Regions from separate parts of the Salipiger abyssi genome, predicted to be linked through region 1. Evidence: riboswitches for the same ligand, from Rfam matches in the RefSeq annotation. Region 1 holds a riboswitch; each other region holds the start of a gene.

The links. Region 1 has a riboswitch for cobalamin ahead of Ga0080574_RS07520 (DUF4198 domain-containing protein). Riboswitches for the same ligand answer to the same signal wherever they lie in the genome.
Region 2: another riboswitch for cobalamin. It lies ahead of bluB (5,6-dimethylbenzimidazole synthase); the one in region 1 lies ahead of Ga0080574_RS07520 (DUF4198 domain-containing protein).
Region 3: another riboswitch for cobalamin. It lies ahead of Ga0080574_RS05675 (TonB-dependent receptor plug domain-containing protein); the one in region 1 lies ahead of Ga0080574_RS07520 (DUF4198 domain-containing protein).

Annotation. Positions count from the first base shown of each region.
Region 1 is NZ_CP015093.1:808,464-814,152, forward strand. It holds gene cobF (precorrin-6A synthase (deacetylating)) at 1-235, shown strand, start outside; gene Ga0080574_RS07500 (energy-coupling factor ABC transporter ATP-binding protein) at 491-1,147, opposite strand; gene cbiQ (cobalt ECF transporter T component CbiQ) at 1,138-1,926, opposite strand; gene Ga0080574_RS07510 (NikL family nickel/cobalt ECF transporter subunit) at 1,930-2,517, opposite strand; gene cbiM (cobalt transporter CbiM) at 2,514-3,131, opposite strand; gene Ga0080574_RS07520 (DUF4198 domain-containing protein) at 3,137-3,922, opposite strand; cobalamin riboswitch at 4,066-4,269, opposite strand; gene Ga0080574_RS07525 (SH3 domain-containing protein) at 4,401-4,703, opposite strand; gene Ga0080574_RS26445 (amino acid adenylation domain-containing protein) at 4,790-5,689, opposite strand, start outside.
Region 2 is NZ_CP015093.1:2,674,320-2,680,008, forward strand. It holds gene Ga0080574_RS16510 (xanthine dehydrogenase family protein molybdopterin-binding subunit) at 1-1,881, shown strand, start outside; gene Ga0080574_RS16515 (asparaginase) at 1,878-2,867, shown strand; gene bluB (5,6-dimethylbenzimidazole synthase) at 3,190-3,882, opposite strand; cobalamin riboswitch at 3,924-4,100, opposite strand; gene Ga0080574_RS16525 (tripartite tricarboxylate transporter permease) at 4,498-5,689, opposite strand, start outside.
Region 3 is NZ_CP015093.1:413,648-419,336, reverse strand. It holds gene Ga0080574_RS05680 (ABC transporter substrate-binding protein) at 1-250, opposite strand, end outside; gene Ga0080574_RS05675 (TonB-dependent receptor plug domain-containing protein) at 237-2,180, opposite strand; cobalamin riboswitch at 2,318-2,509, opposite strand; tRNA gene Ga0080574_RS05670 (tRNA-Phe) at 2,754-2,828, opposite strand; gene mnmH (tRNA 2-selenouridine(34) synthase MnmH) at 2,978-4,036, shown strand; partial or broken gene selD (selenide, water dikinase SelD) at 4,018-5,689, opposite strand, start outside.

The sequences.
Region 1 (5,689 bases):
AGGCTGGCCCGAGGGCGCCGAGACGGTGGTCGTGATGCTGGACGGCGCCTGTTCGTTTCAGGCGCTCGACCCTGACGGGCTGCATATCTGGTGGGGCGCCTATCTCGGCATGGCGGAGCAGCTTCTGGAGAGCGGTCCGCTGGCGCAGGTCGCGGAGCGGATCGTGGCGCGCCGCGCCGAGGCACGGGCGCGGCATGGCTGGATCATGGACACCTATCTGCTGCGGCGGGGCTAAAGGAGCGATGCCTCAAGCGCAACAGAAGCCGGGCCCGGCGGCGGCCCGTGGGATGCCGCACAGAGCATAGAATCCCTTGATTTATCCCGACCAGATCCGAAGGACCTCTCAGCGATGCGCAAACGTCACCCAAGCGGCAGCCCGCACGGACGGGCCGCCGCTGGGCCCGGCGGCCTTCGGCCTTGATTCCGGGCCAAAGGCTCGGGGATTGAGCCAGCCATGTGCGGATCGACCGCATCACCCTGATCGACCACCTCACCCAGCCACCGGCACCAGCCGCCCGTCGCGCAGATCCAGCGCCCCGGGCGCGAGCTTTGCGCGGAAGGCCGGGTCGTGGCTGACCAGCAGGATCGCCTGCGGCAGCCCGCGCAGGATCTCCAGCAGCCGCGCCTCGTTGGTCTGGTCGAGCGCATTGGTCGGCTCGTCGAGCAGCAGCACCTCGGGCTCCATCGCCAGCACCGTGGCCAGCGTCACCAGCCGCTTCTCCCCGCCCGAAAGCTTGTGCGTGATCCGGTCGCGCAGATGCATGAGGTCCAGCTCGCCCAGCACCCGGTCGACGATCTCCAGCGCCTCGGCCCGCGACTTGCCGAGGTTCAGCGGACCGAACGCCACGTCCTCGGCGACGGTGGGGCAGAAGAGCTGGTCATCGGCATCCTGAAACACCAGCCCGACGCGGCGGCGCACCTCGTGGAAATCCGCCTCCTGCACGCGCGGCGTGCCAAACACCGTGACCAGCCCGCGATCCGGACGCTGAAGCCCGAGGATCATCCGCAGGAGCGTCGATTTCCCCGCCCCGTTGGGGCCGGTGAGCGACAGGCGCTGCCCGGCTTCCAGCCGCAGCGAGGCGCCGCTCAGCACCGGGTCACGGCCGGGATAGGCGAAATGCAGATCGTCGAGCGCAATCAGGGCCATGTCAGATCCACCGCGAAAAGGCCGAGGCAGACGCCCAGAAGCGCCGCCCCGAAGAGATGGTCCCGGCGGCTCAGCGCGAACTCCTGCAACAGCAGGATGCGCCCGGAAAAGCCCCGGCATTTCATCGCACCGAGGATGCGCTCGGAGCGTTCGATGGCCCGCACCAGCATCATGCCCACGAGATAGCCAAAGCTGCGATAGCTGTGCCAGTTGGTGCCGGGCCGGAAACCGCGCACCTTCATCGCGGCGCGCAGCCGCAGGTATTCCTCGCGCAGCACCTCGATATAGCGGATGGTGAACATCAACAGATGCACCAGCGTCTCCGGGCAGCGCATCCGATAGAGCGCATGACCCAGCGTCACCGGCTCCATCGTGCCGACCAGCGTCATCACCGCGAGGATCACCGCATTGGCGGTCAGCGCGATCTCCACCGCCTGGATCAGCCCCTGCCAGCTCGCGGTGAGGCCCCAAAGCGTGAAGAACGGATCGCCCGGCACGGTGAAGGGCAAAAGCGCCAGCATGAAGAAGATAAAGCCGTCCATCATCGCCATGCGGCGCAGGGTCGGCCCCACCGGCAGGCGCGAGACGCGCAGGAAGACCAGCGAGACGCACAGCGCGGCGATGAGCGCCGGCAGGCCCGACAGCGCCACCACGGTCACGCCGAAGAGGCAGGCGGCGGCGATGCGCGCGCGCGGATCCAGCCTGCCGACCGGGCCGGGGTCGAAACGCACCCCGGTCCCGGCGAGGGTTTTTTCACGCTGTGTCAGCGCGTGCCCCACGGCCTAGCCCGCCAGCTTGCGGCGCGCCGCGATGTAGAACCCCAGACCGAAGAGCCCGGCGATATAGCCGAGCCCGCCAAGGATGGTCTGGAAATCGTTATGCTCGCGATAGGCGGCGATCTCGCGCCGCAGCGGGCGGACCTCGGCGCGCACCGCCTCGGCGATCACCTGACGCTCCTCGCCGGTGAGCGCGGCGACGGTCACGCCGCCACCGGTCGCGGCGGGCGCCGGCGCGGCGGCGGTTTCCTCGGCCTCGAGCGCGGTCTCCCCCAGGATCGCGGCAACCTCGGCGGCGGGCATGGTGACCTCGGCCACATGCCCCGCCCCCAGATCGGCGCGGAACGTATGCGCCACCGGTTGCTCCGGCACGAAGGTAAAGAACCCGTCCGCGTCGGTCACCGCCTCGCCCAGCGACGCGCCCTCCGGCCCGAAGACCGAGACGGTCGTATCCGCTGCCATATCGCCGTTGGAAAAGCCGATCTCGCCCTCGATGGCGCTGCCCGAGGGAAACACCCCGGCGATGACCTTATGCGCCAGCGCCGGCACCGGTGCGGCAAGGCAGAGGGTCAGCAAAAGCACGATCCGTTTCATGCCCGCGCCCCTTTCAGCGAGGTGAAGAGCTCCGGCTTGACCTTGCGCGCCAGCAGCACGGCAAAGCCCGTCAGCAGCCCCTCGATGGCCATGACCGGAATATGCGCGAAGAAGACGAGTTTCGCGGCGGGCAGGAATTCGTCGCCCGAAAGCGCCAGCGCGAGCCCGACCATCACCGTCGTCGCGGCGATGGCGAAGGCGCCGCCGATCCCCGCCCAGACCGCACCGGCGAGCGGCGTGCCGGAGGCGGCAAGGCGGCCAAAGAGCATCCAGGCCAGCACGGCGGGTAGCGCGATGTTGAGCGTATTGACCCCCAGCACCGTCAGCCCGCCGAAGCCGAAGAACACCGCCTGCAACAGCAGCCCGACGAAGAGCGCCGGAAAGGCGGCCCAGCCGAGGACGATCCCGGCCAGACCGTTGAGGATGAGATGCACCGAGGACGGGCCGATCGGCACATGCACCAGCGAGGCGACGAAGAAGCTCGCCGAGAGCACGCCCGCCGCCGGAATACGCTCCAGCGGCAGCGCGCGCAGGCCCAGCGCGATGCCCCCGGCGGCGGCAACGGCCCCGCCGATCACCACCGGGTTCGAAAGGGCGCCGTCCACGATATGCATGGCGCTTACTCCAGATCCCAGGCGCGGATCCAGATCACCGCGTCCTGGCTGAGCTCCTTGCCCTCATGCTCGGTCGCCGGGCCCGAGCCGAGCGCGGCAAAGCCCCAGTAGCCGGCTTCCGGAATGCCGAAGGTGAAATAGCCGTTGGCGTCCGACACCGCGACCACCGCGCCGCCCGGCGGCGGCGAGACCGCCGGATCGGTGGAGGCGGCGCTGTCCATGTCGGGCTCGGCGGCCATGTATTCGATCTCGATCTCGACGCCCGCAACCGGTTCGCCCTCTGCCAGAACCTGGCCGGTGAAGGTCGAGCCGGCGAGCACGTTATAGGGTTTGTTCAGCGGCAGGATCTCGGTCGGCAGGCCGGCGGGCTGCATCCAGTCGGTGGGCAGTTCACTGCGGTTGAGGAAGGCCTTGGTGATCTGCTGGATATAGATATCCTCGGATTCCTCGTAATAGGGCACCGGCACCGTCACCAGCACGTAATCGCCCGAGCGCTTGACCGGCACCGAGCCGAGAAAGGCCGCGCCCTCGTTCTCGCCACCCGTAAAGCGCACCGGCTCCAGCGTCTCCTTGAGGTCGGTGCGTTCGCCGTTATGGATCATGAAGAACTCTTCCGGCATCTCCAGATCCATCACATGGCCATTGTCGAACGGGTGCCAGAAGATCAGCTTGACCGGCACGTCGCCGGGGCGCTCGATCATCGTGTCGGTGGTGTATTCCAGAAGGAAATGGGCATTGGCCATCGCCGGCAGGGCAATGGCGGCCGCCGCCGCGAGCAGGGTCTTTTTCATAAGGGTCGTCGTCCTTGTCCATCTGCGCCACACCCGGCGCAATCCTGTGCTGGACAACGGGAGCCATCGGACCAATGCGCGACGGGGCAATGTCCGGCGCACAAGGCCAGACGCGCACCCCGGCGTCCGGTGGAAGCGCCCCTTCCAAGGGCGCCTGTCCGGCAGGTCTCCTGGCTCGCGGGTCTATGCTCTGGCTGGCCTTCCCGGATCGCTCCAGTGGCGTGATCAGCCTCGCTCGCCGCTTACAGTTGCGGGGGCAGCTACAGATTTGGACGCGAAACGCGCCGCACTGTATTCCCTCTTTCCTCCGGGGGGCAAACCCCGGAACCGGACATGCCACATGCATGCCAGAAAAGCGCGGGCCGGGTCAATCGCCATATGCGGCGCCCCTGCCCTGCCGCGGAATCGCCAGAGGCTCTGCCGGTTTGCGCGGCAGAGCCGGCGGGAAAGCCCCCGCCCACGGGCGAGCGATGAAAGATCAGAGCTCGCGCAGATAGGCCCAGGAGACCCAGCCCTTCAGGCTCCGCGCGCGGTCGAGCGAGACCTCGCACCAGCGGGTGCCGCCGGTCTGGGTGCATTCATGGACGCGCAGCACCGTGCCGTTCGGCAGGCCGACATAGACGTCGAAGCCGGTGCCGGGGCCGCCGCGCAGCTTCAGCATGTCGCCCTCCGCCACCCCATAGACCTCGTACCGGTCGCGCCAGCCCGCCGCCGCGGGGCCCGCGCAGAATACCGCTGCCAGCACGCCGGTTGCCAGCGCCTTGAAGACGAGTGCGCGCATGTTCTCTCCTGCTTCTTGTGCTTTCTGCCTCGCCCGCAAGTCTACCGCGTCCGGGCGCCAAAAGGAACGCCCGGATGCAGCGTCGTTCAGGTCGTGAAAGCGGAGGCACGCTCGTCCCGCGCCATGGCGCGCATGAGCCCCTCGGCCAGCGCCGGGCGCAGCCGGGCCGAGAGCAGCTCGCCATGCAGGCAGGGCAGAGACAGGGTTTCGAGCCGCGCGGCAAAGGGGTGCCAGAGCTCCGGGCGCAGCGCCGTGCCGGCGTGATCGCGCGCCGCGCGCACATGCAGGAGCGTACCGCCGAAACGCGCCTCGCGATGGCCGCGCACCAGCCGGTTGGTCTGCTGCACCGAGCGGATGACCCCGTCGAGCGCGCGCTCTGGCAGTTGCGCCAGCGGCTCGCCCCGCGCCCGCAGGAAGCCGAGGATCGCGGCGCGGTCGGTAAGCTCGGGATGCGCCTCAGGGTCGTGCCCGGCGATGGCGAGCAGCGCCCGTAGCGCCGCGTCGGGGCCGGGCTCCGGCTCGTTGCGCCAGCATTCGGACGGGTAGGAATCGAGCAGCGCCACCATGCCGCAGACCCGCCCCTGCCGCTCCAGATGACAGGCGGCGGCCTGCGCGATGAGCCCGCCCAGCGACCAGCCCGCCAGATGCAGCGGTCCCTCGGGCGCCAGCTCGGCGATGCGCGCGGCATAGGCCCGCGCCAGCGCGTCGAGCGTGGCCGGATCGGGCGCTGCGGCATCGAGCAGCGGCGATTGCAGCGCGATCAGCGGGCGGTCCTCCAGCGCGGCGGCCAGGCCGCGATAGCACCAGCCGATGCCGCCCGCCGGATGGATGGCAAAGAGCGGCGGGCGGCTGCCCCGCGACAGGCGCAGCACCGGGCCGAGCCCGTCATCGCCGGGGGCATCTTCGGCAATGCGCCGCGCCAGATCCGCCAGCACCGGCGTTTCGAAGATCGCCGCCAGCCCCGGCGCGCGCCCGGTCTCCTCCTC
Region 2 (5,689 bases), 1.9 Mb from region 1:
GACTATGGCACGCCTTTCAAAGACGCGGATCTGGTGATCGAGGACACGGTGGACTTCGGCCGTCATACCGCCTGTCCGCTTGAGACGCGCTCAATGCTCGCGGAATACGACCCCAGCAGCGAGGTGCTGACCCTGCGCATCTCGCACCAGTGCCCGCATCAGTTGCAGGCGGAACTGGCGAAGATCCTCGGGCTTGGCCAGCATCGGCTGCGGGTGATTTCCGAAGATGTCGGCGGCGCCTATGGGCTCAAACAGCAGCTCTATCAGGAGGACGTTCTGGTCTGCCTTGCCGCGATACAAACCGGTCGCCCGGTGCGCTTTGTCGCCGACCGGCTGGAATCGTTCGCCAGCGACAATCATGCGCGCGAACATCGCGTGTCGGCCCGCATCGCGGTGACGAAGGATGGCCGGATCACGGGGTTCGAACTGGACGACCTCTTCCCCATCGGGGCTTATCCACAATACCCGCGCACATCGCTGGGCGAGGGCAATCATGTACTGCGCATGTCGGCGGCGGGCTATGACATTGCCGATTTCCGCTCGCGGCTAAGGCTGCTGTTCCAGAACAAGGCGTTGATCGGACATTACCGCTCGGTCGGGCACCCGGTCGCCTGCGCAATCACCGAGCATATGGTCGATCGCGCGGCAGCGGCGCTGGGGCTTGCCCCCGAAACGATCCGGCTGCGGAACTTTCTTTCCGATGACAGCTACCCGCGCAAGACGCCGACCGGCGTGCATCTGCACTACCTGTCGCAGCATGCCTGCCTCGACCGCCTGCTTGCGGATATGGATATCACTGCGCTGCGGAGCGAGCAGGCGGAGCTGCGAAAGCAGGGCATTTACCGCGGCATCGGCATCGCCAGTTTCGTTGAGCTGACCGGAACCGGCAACGGCTTTTACGGTCCCGGTGGCATCGACGTGAGCGGCCAGGACGGCTGTACGCTCAAGATGGAGCCTTCGGGCCACGTGCGCTGCATGCCAAGCGTCACCGATCAGGGGCAGGGCACCGATACCGGCATCGCGCAGATCGTCGCGTCGGTGCTGGGTGTGGAGGTGGCGGATATCCGCGTGCTGAGCGGCGACAGCGAGATCACGCCGCATGGCGGCGGGGCCTGGGCCTCTCGCGGGATATCCACCGGGGGTGAGGCCGCCTGGCAGGCCGCGCAAACCTTGCGGGAGCAACTGCTCATGGTTGCGGGCCACCTGCATCAGCGCGACCCGGAAACGCTGGACCTGAGCAAAGGCCATGTCGTCGATGCGGCAGGCGCACAGATTTCGACGACAGCCGAGGTCGCCCACATCTGCTACTTCCGCCACGATCTGCTGCCCGATGACATGCCAACCGAACTGATGGTCACCCGACACTCGGTTCCCAGGGTGCAACTGTTTCAGGCCACCAATGGCATCCAGGCCGCTTACGTCGAGGTCGACACCGACACCGGGTTCACCCGGCTGCTGGGGCATTGGGTGGCGCATGATGGCGGTACACTCATCAATCCCAAGCTGGTCGAGGAACAAATCCGCGGCGGTGTGGTGCAGGGGCTGGGCGCAGCCCTGCTGGAAGAGATCCGCTACGATGAGGACGGGCAGCTGCTGACCGCGACAATGGCGGATTACCTGGTGCCGATGGCCTCCGATGTGCCGGATATCCAGGTCTCGCATGTGACCTCTGGCACCGCCGAGGGCGTGCTCGGGGCCAAGGGCGTGGGGGAGGCCGGCGTTGCGGGGGCATCCGGAGCGGTCCTGAATGCGGTGAACGATGCGCTTGGGCCTTTGGGAGCGACGGTTCGACGGCTGCCGATTGCGCCGCGCACCGTGCTTGCTGCGCTCGGGGGCGCGGCGCCATTGACGGCTGCGAAGACGTCGGGGAGTGGCAGGTGAATAAGACCGTTGTTCTGATCGCGACCGGAGGCACCATTGCGTCTACGGAGGACGCCGCGGAGGGGGCCGTTAATGCGAACCTGTCCGGTCACGATTTGCTCGCCCGCCTGCACAGCAGACCGGAGGGCATTTCGGTTCGGGAGGAGGCATTTGGCGCCCTGGGCAGCTATGCGCTCGATCTCGGTATGGCCCATCGCCTGTGCCGACGCATTGCCGCGATACTTGAAAACCCGGAAGTGGTTGGCGTCGTGGTCACCCACGGCACAGACACCATGGAAGAGAGCGCCTATCTCTCCGACATTCTCGTGACGTCCGAAAAGCCGGTCGTTTTCACCGGTGCACAGAGACATGCAGGTGAACCGGACACCGACGGCCCGAGAAACATCGCCGATGCCATTCGCTGTGCGGCAAGCGATGCCCTGCGTGGCATCGGCACCGTTGTGCTGTTCGAAGGCGATATCCATGCGGCCCGCGAGGTGAGCAAGACCCACACGTCGCGCGTCGATGCGTTCCGGTCGGCCGGGCTCGGCAAGCTGGGGGAGGTCGATGGCGGTGAGGTCTATCTCTATCGCCGCCCGACCCAGCGGGTACATGTTGCCACAAAACGGCTGGAAAGCCGCGTCGAGCTGATGCTGCTGGGTCTTGGGAGCTCTCCCGAATATCTTGATTTCTGTCTTCAGAGCGGGGTCAAGGCCGTGGTCCTCGCCGCTTTCGGCCGTGGAAATGCGCCCCGCGGCTTTGCAGATGCGGTGCGCCGGCTGAGCACGCACAATATCCCCGTCATCGTGGCGTCGCGCTGTCCCGAAGGGCGCACGTTGCCGGTATACGGGCGAGATTCGGGCGGCTGTTCCCTCGCCGCTGCGGGCGCATATTTCTCCGGGAGCCTGTCGCCCATCAAGGCACGCCTGCTGATGAGCGCTCTTCTGGGGGCTGGCCTGACGGCAGCCGAGTTGACTGCAAAAATTCGCGGAGCAGGGGCAAGCTAGGTGTCTTATCCTGGATGCGTGTCAGGGCGGCCCCCGTTGGGCTGCGACGCGCGATGTCGTTGCATAGCGGCTGACATGAGATGTGGTTTCGCAAGAGGTTGTTCGCAGCGGCGTCCCGGGGGGAGGCCTTTGAGCGCGAAGTGTCGTCTTGATCGGTCGAATAGCGGACCAGATCGGTGTCGCGTGCATTCGATGACGGGTGTGCAAAGGCCGCAGGCCCCTTCGGTCAGAAGGGGCTGGATGGAGTTTTCTGCCTGGCTCTTGGTCTCGTTTGTGCCGGGGCGCATGTGGCGTGGCGGATCGCGTCAACGCTTGCCTGCGGCTACGTTGCGGGCCAGCCGTTTTCATGAATCACGCTTTCGAGTTCCAGCCTCTTGCGCCAGCCGCGGGCTTCGAGCTCCGGCGTCGTGTAGAGTTCATCGACATATCCGGCACAAAGGTAAGCAACGATTTCAACGTGATCCGGGATGCCCAGCAGGCCGCGAAGATCCTCCGGTCGAAAGATCGAAACCCAGCCGATCCCCACGCCTTCCGCACGGGCGGCCAGCCAGAGGTTCTGGACGGCGCAGACCGTCGAATAGAGATCCATGTCGCTGTTATGGGTCCGGCCCAGTACGACCTTCCCGCCACGGGTCCGGTCGCAGGTCACGCAGATGTTTAGCGGAGAGGTCAGGATGCCTTCGAGCTTCAGCGACCGGTAAAGCGCCTTGCGGTCTCCGTCGAACAGTTCTTCCGCCTCGGCATTGGCGCGGAGAAAGGCGGCATGCACGCAGGCGCGCAGCTCCGGGTCGCGGATCAGCAGGAAATCCCATGGCTGCATGAAGCCGACCGACGGCGCGGCATGCGCGGCCGCGAGAATGCGCCAAAGGGCGTCGGGATCGACCGGATCGGGCCGGAACTCGTTCCGAACGTCGCGGCGGGCATTGATGATATCGTAAAGCGCCTGACGTTCCTGTTCGTCAAACCGGCGGGCGGGCTGCGGAAGCACAGTTCTGGCGGACGGATCGGGGGGCATATCGGGCCTCGCATATTTCAAAGCGCCACGGGCTCCACCCCGAGGCGCAATGACACCAGGCCGGTCTTCTGGCTCCGGATCCTCTCGTCCTGGCGCCTTCCCGGGCGTTGCCCAGTGGCTTCTGCCAAACGATCCCCGATACAGCGGCGGGCCCGCGCCGGATTTGCACCGGCTTCCCGATTCTCCCCCAAGGGGGCACCTGATGATGTCCTTATCTCGCGACTGTGCGCGGCACGCAAACGGACATTCAATCTCGAACGGTATGCAGATAGCTCGGGGCCGGGTGTGGCAGCGCCCGGTGCTCAGCGCGACTGACCACTATCGGTCGGAAAGAGCGGCGATGCCGCACCCTGAAACCATACCGACCGCCGCAGAGCGATCAGTCAGCTTCGAGCCCACTTACGACCTTGGTTCCGCCAAGTGGATGGCCCCGACGCTCAGCCGTGCTCTGACCTGCGTGGCAATCGGTCGTGAACTCTCTTGTGGCAGGCGCATGTCGATAACCACAAAGGCCGGTGCTGACCCTGTTTGTGAAAAACGGCACGGCCGAGCCGTGCCGTAAATCAGCCCTGTTCGGCCACCCTTGGAAGCCGGATTCAGGTGCGCAGCGCGCGCCTAGAGTTGATCCCCGGTCTCTTTCGATACCCGGGATTTCAGCAGTGTGAACAGCGGGGTCTGGGACAGGAGGATCACGATGCAGACCAGCAGCAGCGTCAGCGACAGCGGGCTGGTCAAGATGCCCGCGAAGAAGGCGCCGAGGTCTTCGCGCTCGGAGATGATCGCCCGGCGCCAGTTGTCGTCGAGCAGCCGCGACAGGATCACACCCAGGATCACCGGCCCCAGCGGATAGCCGTAATGCCGCATGAAATAACCGAAGACGCCAAAGCCCAGCATCCAGTAGACATCTGTGACCGAGTTGTTGACCGCATAGGCGCCCACCACCGACAGCAGCATGATGAGCGGGATCAGCACCGCGCGCGGCATCTCGACGATCTTGGTGAAGAGTTTGATGCCGGTCAGGCCGCAGATCAGGATAAAGACATTGGCGGTCAGCAGCGCGCCGACGATGAACCAGAACATCTGCGGTTGATCGACCATGAGCATCGGGCCGGGGTTCAGCCCGTGGATGAAAAGCGCCCCGATCATGATCGCGGTCACCGCGTCGCCGGGGATGCCCAGCGTCATCATCGGCACGAAGGCCCCGCCCACCGCGGCATTGTTCGCCGTCTCGGGCGCCACCAGCCCTTCCATGGCACCGGTGCCGAAGGGGCGTGTCGGCTTTTTCGTCACGCGCTTGGCGTGGTCGTAGGCCATGAGCGCCGCGATGTCGCCGCCGGTGCCGGGTAGGGCGCCGATGATGACGCCGATCGACGAGGTTTGCAGCGACAGCGGCAGATATTTCCGCACGGTGGACCAGGACGGTATGATGCGGTCGATCTTCTGACGCATCGCGTCGGCGCCGACATGGTGGAGTTGCAGCAGCGCTTCGGAGATGCCGAACATGCCGATCATCACCGCGATGAAGGAGATGCCGCCCTCCATGATCTGAAAATCGAAGGTGAAGCGTTCGGCAAAGGTCAGCGGGTCGCGGCCCACCGCGCCGATGGCGATGCCGAGCGCGCCGGCGAAGATGCCCTTGAGCAGGCTGCCGGCGGAAAGCGAGCCCACCAGCAGGATGCCCAGCACCGCGAGCAGCATGTAGTCACGCGGCTGGAAGGTCAGCGCGAACTCGGCGACAAAGGGCGCCGCCAGCGCCAGAACGGCAATCCCCACGAGCCCGCCGAAGAAGGACATGACGGTGGTGACG
Region 3 (5,689 bases), 390 kb from region 1:
GATGCAGCAGCACCACCTCTTCGGCGCTGGCGGTATTGGCGGGCAGCGCCTGCGCCTCTTCGGCCATGGCCGAACTGCGCGGATCCTGGGCAAGCCGCGAGACCGAGACGAGCTGCCCCGGCGCGCCGATCAGCAGCGCAAGCTGATCGGTGCAGACATTGAGCGAGACGACGCGGCCCGGAGCCGCGCCGGCAGCGACCGCCGCCAGACACAGGGCGGCAGCCAGCGCTATGCGCCTAGAAGCTCGCACGGACCCCGAAATACCAGGCACGGTCGGACTGTCCGTAGCCCGGCGCGGTCTGGTAATCCTCGTCGAAGAGGTTCTCGACCCGCAGATAGGCCTGGGCGGTGTCGGTGACGTCATAGGTGAAGGAGGAATTCACCAGCCCGTAATCGTCGAGCCCTTCGCGGTCGGCCTCGTAAAGGCCGTTTACCGAGATGCGGGCGCGGTCGGTGATATCCGCGCTCAGCCCCAGCGCAAAGACATGCTCGGGCACCGAGGCCTGCCAGCCGGAGCTGTCCAGCGACACCGACGAAAAGCTGTCGGTCCAGGTATAGCTGCCGTCGAGCGTCAGGCCCGGGCGCAGCTCATAGGCCCCGGCCAGTTCGATGCCGCGGCGGGTGCTGGTTCCGTCCGCCTGCACATAGGCGTAGCTCGTATAGGAGTAGTCGATGATGTCTTCGGCTTCGATCCAGAACGCGGTGGCGCTCAGCCAGGCGGTATCGCCAAAGCGCTTCTCGACGCCGAGGTCGAAGCTGACCGAGGTCTCCGGGTCGAGCCCGGCATTGCCGGAATAGGCATCGTAGAGCTCGTAGTTGGAGGGTGCGCGATAGCCGGTCGCGAGGTTGGCGCGCAGGCTCAGGTCGGGCCGGGCGCGCCAGACGCCGGAGAGCCGCCCGGTGGTGTGGCCGCCGAATTCCGAGTGATCGTCGTGGCGCAGCGCAAAGCTCAGGTCGATATTCTCGCTCGGCGTGAAGGTGAACTCGGAAAACAGCGAGGTCACCGTGGTCTCCTGATCCTGCGAGCTGCCATAGGGGCCGAAACTCGATGCGCCGGCGATCTTGTCCTCATAGGTCTCGATGCTGCGCTCGGCTCCGACCACCGCGCGGGTGGTGGCACCAAGATCGAAGCCCGCCTGATAGCGGTAGGTCTGGCGCGTGCCCTCGTATTCGAAGCGGAACGGGTAGGGCGTGCCCGTATAGGGCGGCGTGTCGGGCGCAGAGCTGTCGAGCGAGGTGCCGTGCAGGGCGCGGTCGCTCCGGAACCAGGTGGCCGAGATCTCGTGATCGACGCCGCCGGTGGCAAAGGCGAGGGCGGCGCGCAGGCCGGTCTTTTCGCTGTCGACAACATCGTCGGGCGAGCCGTCGAAGACCCGGCCGCTGCTGTTTTCGTCGTAATCGTATTTCGCTTCTTCGTAGAAGCCCGAAAGGCTCAGCTCGGCGGCACCGCCGCCCAGATCGTAATGGCCCGAAAAGCTCAGGCGCCGCGCCTCGTAGCCGTCCTCTTCGTCGTTCTTGTCGTTGGGGTTGGCGGTGCCGTAATTCAGCCCGTCCTCATCCGCCGCGGAAAACCCGTCGGTCGAGACATAGGACAGCGTCACGGCGGTCTCGTGCCCCTCACCGCGATTGTAGAGTGTCGCGGCGCTGCGCAGCGTGTCGTGGCTGCCGTATTCGGCGAAGACATCGGCGCTGAGCCCGTCGCGGCTTGCGCGTTTGGTGGTGATATTGACCACGCCGCCGATCGCCTCGGAACCGAACAGCGCCGATTGCGAGCCGCGCAGGATCTCGATCTGGCTGATATCGCCGGCGGTGAGCCCGCCGAAATCATAGGCCACCTGGGTGGCCGCCGGATCCGACACGTCGATGCCGTCGATGCGCACGGCGATGTTCTGCTGCGACACGCCGCGGATGGTGATCCCGGCATTGGTGCCGAGCGGCCCGTTCGAGCGGATCGAGACGCCGGGCTGGCGGGCGAGGATGTCGATGACCCGGGTGTCGCCGTCGCGCTCCAGATCTTCCTCGGTCAGCACATCCACGCTGACGCCGGTCTGGAGCGGGGTGGTGGCCTCGTAGCCCACATAGATGGTGATCGGCGGCAGTTCATAGGCTGCATTGTCCTGCGCGTGCAGCGGGAGGCTGCCGAGCGCCAGCGCAGAGACGGATCCGAGGATCTTCTTCATGGACGGCGGTCCTTTCCTTGTCGGCCCCTGGGCGGGGCTATGCGGTGATGCTCGCTGGAAAGGCTGGCCCCTCGCGCGAACGGTGCGTCATGTCACCACGAACGGAAGGACCGTTCCCAAGGCGCGCCCCGCGCATGGGGAGGGTGATCACCCTGGCAGGTCTCCTGACTTGCGGGTCACAGCGCCGGTCGGGCCTTCCCGGGCCTGCTCGCCCAGTGGCATGATACCGATGACGCTCGCCGCTCACAGTTGCGGGGGCAGTCGCGGATTTGCACCGCGTTCCCTATTCTCCGGACATCTGGCCCGGAACCAAGGCGCATATCGCATACTTTGCCGGGCGCTATCGCGCAAGGGCCGTGTTGGGCCGCAACACACATCGCGAGCGCGGACAACAGGGCGGAGCCGCTCAAGCTCGACGCCGATGTTTTCTGCGGGCGCCGATGTAGACGGGGGGCCTAGTTCGTGGCGATCAACGCAACGATGACTGATCGAACGCATCGGTAACGACGAGCGGGCGCCGTGTTCCAAGGGGCTCGGGTAGCCGCAAAACACATCGATACAGGGTTTTATTAATGGTGCCCGGGGGCGGAATCGAACCACCGACACGAGGATTTTCAATCCACTGCTCTACCCCTGAGCTACCCGGGCACGGGAGAAGGGCAGCGCCCTTCGGGTGCAGGGGGGATAGCCGAGCGCCGCGCCGGTGTCCAGAGGGTTTTCGACGAAAAAACCGTATCATGCCGAGCTTTGCGCGATCCGGCTTTTCTCCGTCCCGGGGGCAGGGTAGATCTGACCCTATGGCGCGCTCCTTTCTCTCCCTTTCCGCTCTGCTCGACCACGGGTTCGACACCGTGATCGACGTGCGCAGCCCGGCGGAATTCGCCGAGGATCACGTGCCCGGCGCCATCAACCTGCCGGTGCTCGACAATGAGGAACGCGCCCGCGTCGGTACGATCTACAAGCAGGAGAGCCCGTTTCTCGCCCGCAAGCTCGGTGCCGCGCTGGTGTTCCGCAATGCCGCCGCCCATATCGAGGGGCCGCTGGCGCATCACGAGGGCGGCTGGCGACCGCTGGTCTATTGCTGGCGCGGCGGGCAGCGCTCGGGCTCCTTCGCATGGATGCTGCAACAGATCGGCTGGCGTGCCGAGGCGGTGGAGGGCGGCTATCGCACATACAGACGGCTGGTGACGGGGGCGCTTTACGACAGCCCGCTGCCGTATCGGCTGATCCAGCTCGGCGGCTATACCGGCACCGCCAAGACCGCGCTGTTGCCGCGTCTGGCGGCGCGCGGGGTGCAGGTGGTCGATCTGGAGGGGCTGGCGCGGCATCGCGGCTCGTTGCTGGGCGAGATGCCGGGCGGGCAGCCGAGCCAGAAGGGCTTCGAGACCGGGCTGGCGCAGGCGCTGAGCGCGCTCGATCCGGCGCGCCCGGTGCTGGTGGAGGCGGAGAGCAGCAAGATCGGGCAGATCCTGCTGCCGCCCTCGCTCTGGGAGGCGATGAAACAGGCGCCCTGGATCGAGGTCACGGCACCTCTGGACGCGCGGGCGGCGTATCTCGATGCCGCCTATGACGACATCCTCTCGGACGGGGCGCGACTGAAGCAGATGCTCGACCCGCTGCGCTTTCATCGCGGCCATGCGCTGGTGGATCGCTGGGGCGCGCTGATCGACGCGGGCGAGCGGCGGGCGCTGTGTCGCTCGCTGGCCGAGGATCACTACGACCCGGCCTATGAGAAATCCAGGACGGTCTTCGCGCCGCGCGTGCTGGACCGGTTCGGGACGCCGGCGCTGGACGAGGCGGCGCTCGATACGCTGGCCGACCGCATCGCCGAGAGGCTTCAGACGATCGAGATGTGACCGGGCCAGTCGCCGGAGATCCTGCCGATCACCGCCGCCCCGAAGCCGAGCGCGCGCAGCTCGGCCACGCGTGCGGCGCCGTCCGGGATCGCCGCGAGCAGCCCCCGGCGGTCTGCGGATCGAAGAGCAGATCGGCGCGGGGGCTCTCGGCGCTCAGCCCGGGGACGGCGGCGCGGTTCTTTGGATAGAGGGTTGAGCGGATGCCCTTTTCGGCCAGCTCTTCGGCGCCGGGCAGCAGCGGGATCGCGTCGAGGACGAGCTCGGCGCTCCTGCCCGAGGCCAGGCAGATCCCGTGCAGATGCCCGGCGAGGCCGAATCCGGTGACATCGGTCATCGCATGCGCGCCGCTCAGCAGCGCCGCCGCGTCGCCCTGCGGTCGGGTCATGCTGGTCAGCGCCTCTGCCACCCAGTCGCCGCTGGCCTCTCCGGCCATCTCGGCGGCCATGATCACGCCGGAACCCAGCGGTTTGGTCAGCACCAGATCGTCGCCCTCCTGCGCGCCCGCGAGGGTGATCGGCGCCGCCTCGCAAAGCCCGGTGATGGTGAAGCCGATGGTCAGCTCGTCGCCCATGGAGGAATGCCCGCCGACGATCTCGGCGCCGGCGCCGCGGAAGATTGCAGAGCTTGCGGTGAGGATTTCGGTCAGCGTCCGTTCGGCCAGCGCTTCGGACATGCGGGGCAGGGTGAGGCTGACGGTGGCGGCCTGCGGCGCGGCGCCCATCGCCCAGATATCGCCAAGCGCATGCACGGCGGCGATGCGGGCCATGACCACGGGGTCTTCGGTGAAGGCGCGCAGATGGTCGGTGGTCAAGACTTGACGGGTGCCGCCGGTATGCAGCAGCGCGGCATCGTCGCCGGGCAGGGCGGTGACATCGCTGCGGTGCGGGGGAGGCAGGTGCGACAGCGCCGCCGAGAGCGCATCGCGCCCGACCTTGGCGCCGCAGCCGCCGCACATGGGTTTGTCGCCGAGCGCGTCGGCGCTACCGGCGGCGCGGGGCACCGGCAGGGGCGGCTGCGGCATCTGCGGCAGGGCCTGGAATTTCGCCATGAACCTGCGGTCGATACGATCCTTCCAGCGCCACATGAGCGGCCCGGAGAGCGCCAGACCGAAGCGGTCGCCGAGGGCGGATTTCTCGCCCAGCGAGATTAGCTTGAGATAATCCTTTTGCGGGCGATAGCGGCGGGGGGAGTCCTCGCCCGAAAGCCGTTTGCGGAGGTTGTCGAAGAGGATCGGCGCCTCGCGCACCGCATAGACCCCGGCCTTGGGGCGCGGGCTCCGCGTGAGATGGGCGCAATCGCCGGCGGCGAAGACATTCGGGTCGGCGCTTTGCAGCGTGGGAGAGACGGCGATGAAGCCCTCATGTAGCGCCAGCCCGGTCTCGCGCAGCCAGCCATAGGGGCGGGCGCCGGCGGCGCCGGTGACGAAATCCGCAGCGATCCGGTGCCCGTTGTCCAGCGTGAGGTCGGTGGCGGTGACCTCGGCGATATTGGCGCGCTCGTGCAGGGTGACGCCCTGTGCGGCAAGCGCGTGGCGCAGCCTGGCCGCCGCCTGTGGGCGCAGGGCGGAGAGGGCGGTGTTCCGGTCGATGAGATGCACCTCGGCGGCGCGGCCGCGCGTTCTCAGGGAAAACGCCATGGCGGCGGCGAGCTCGG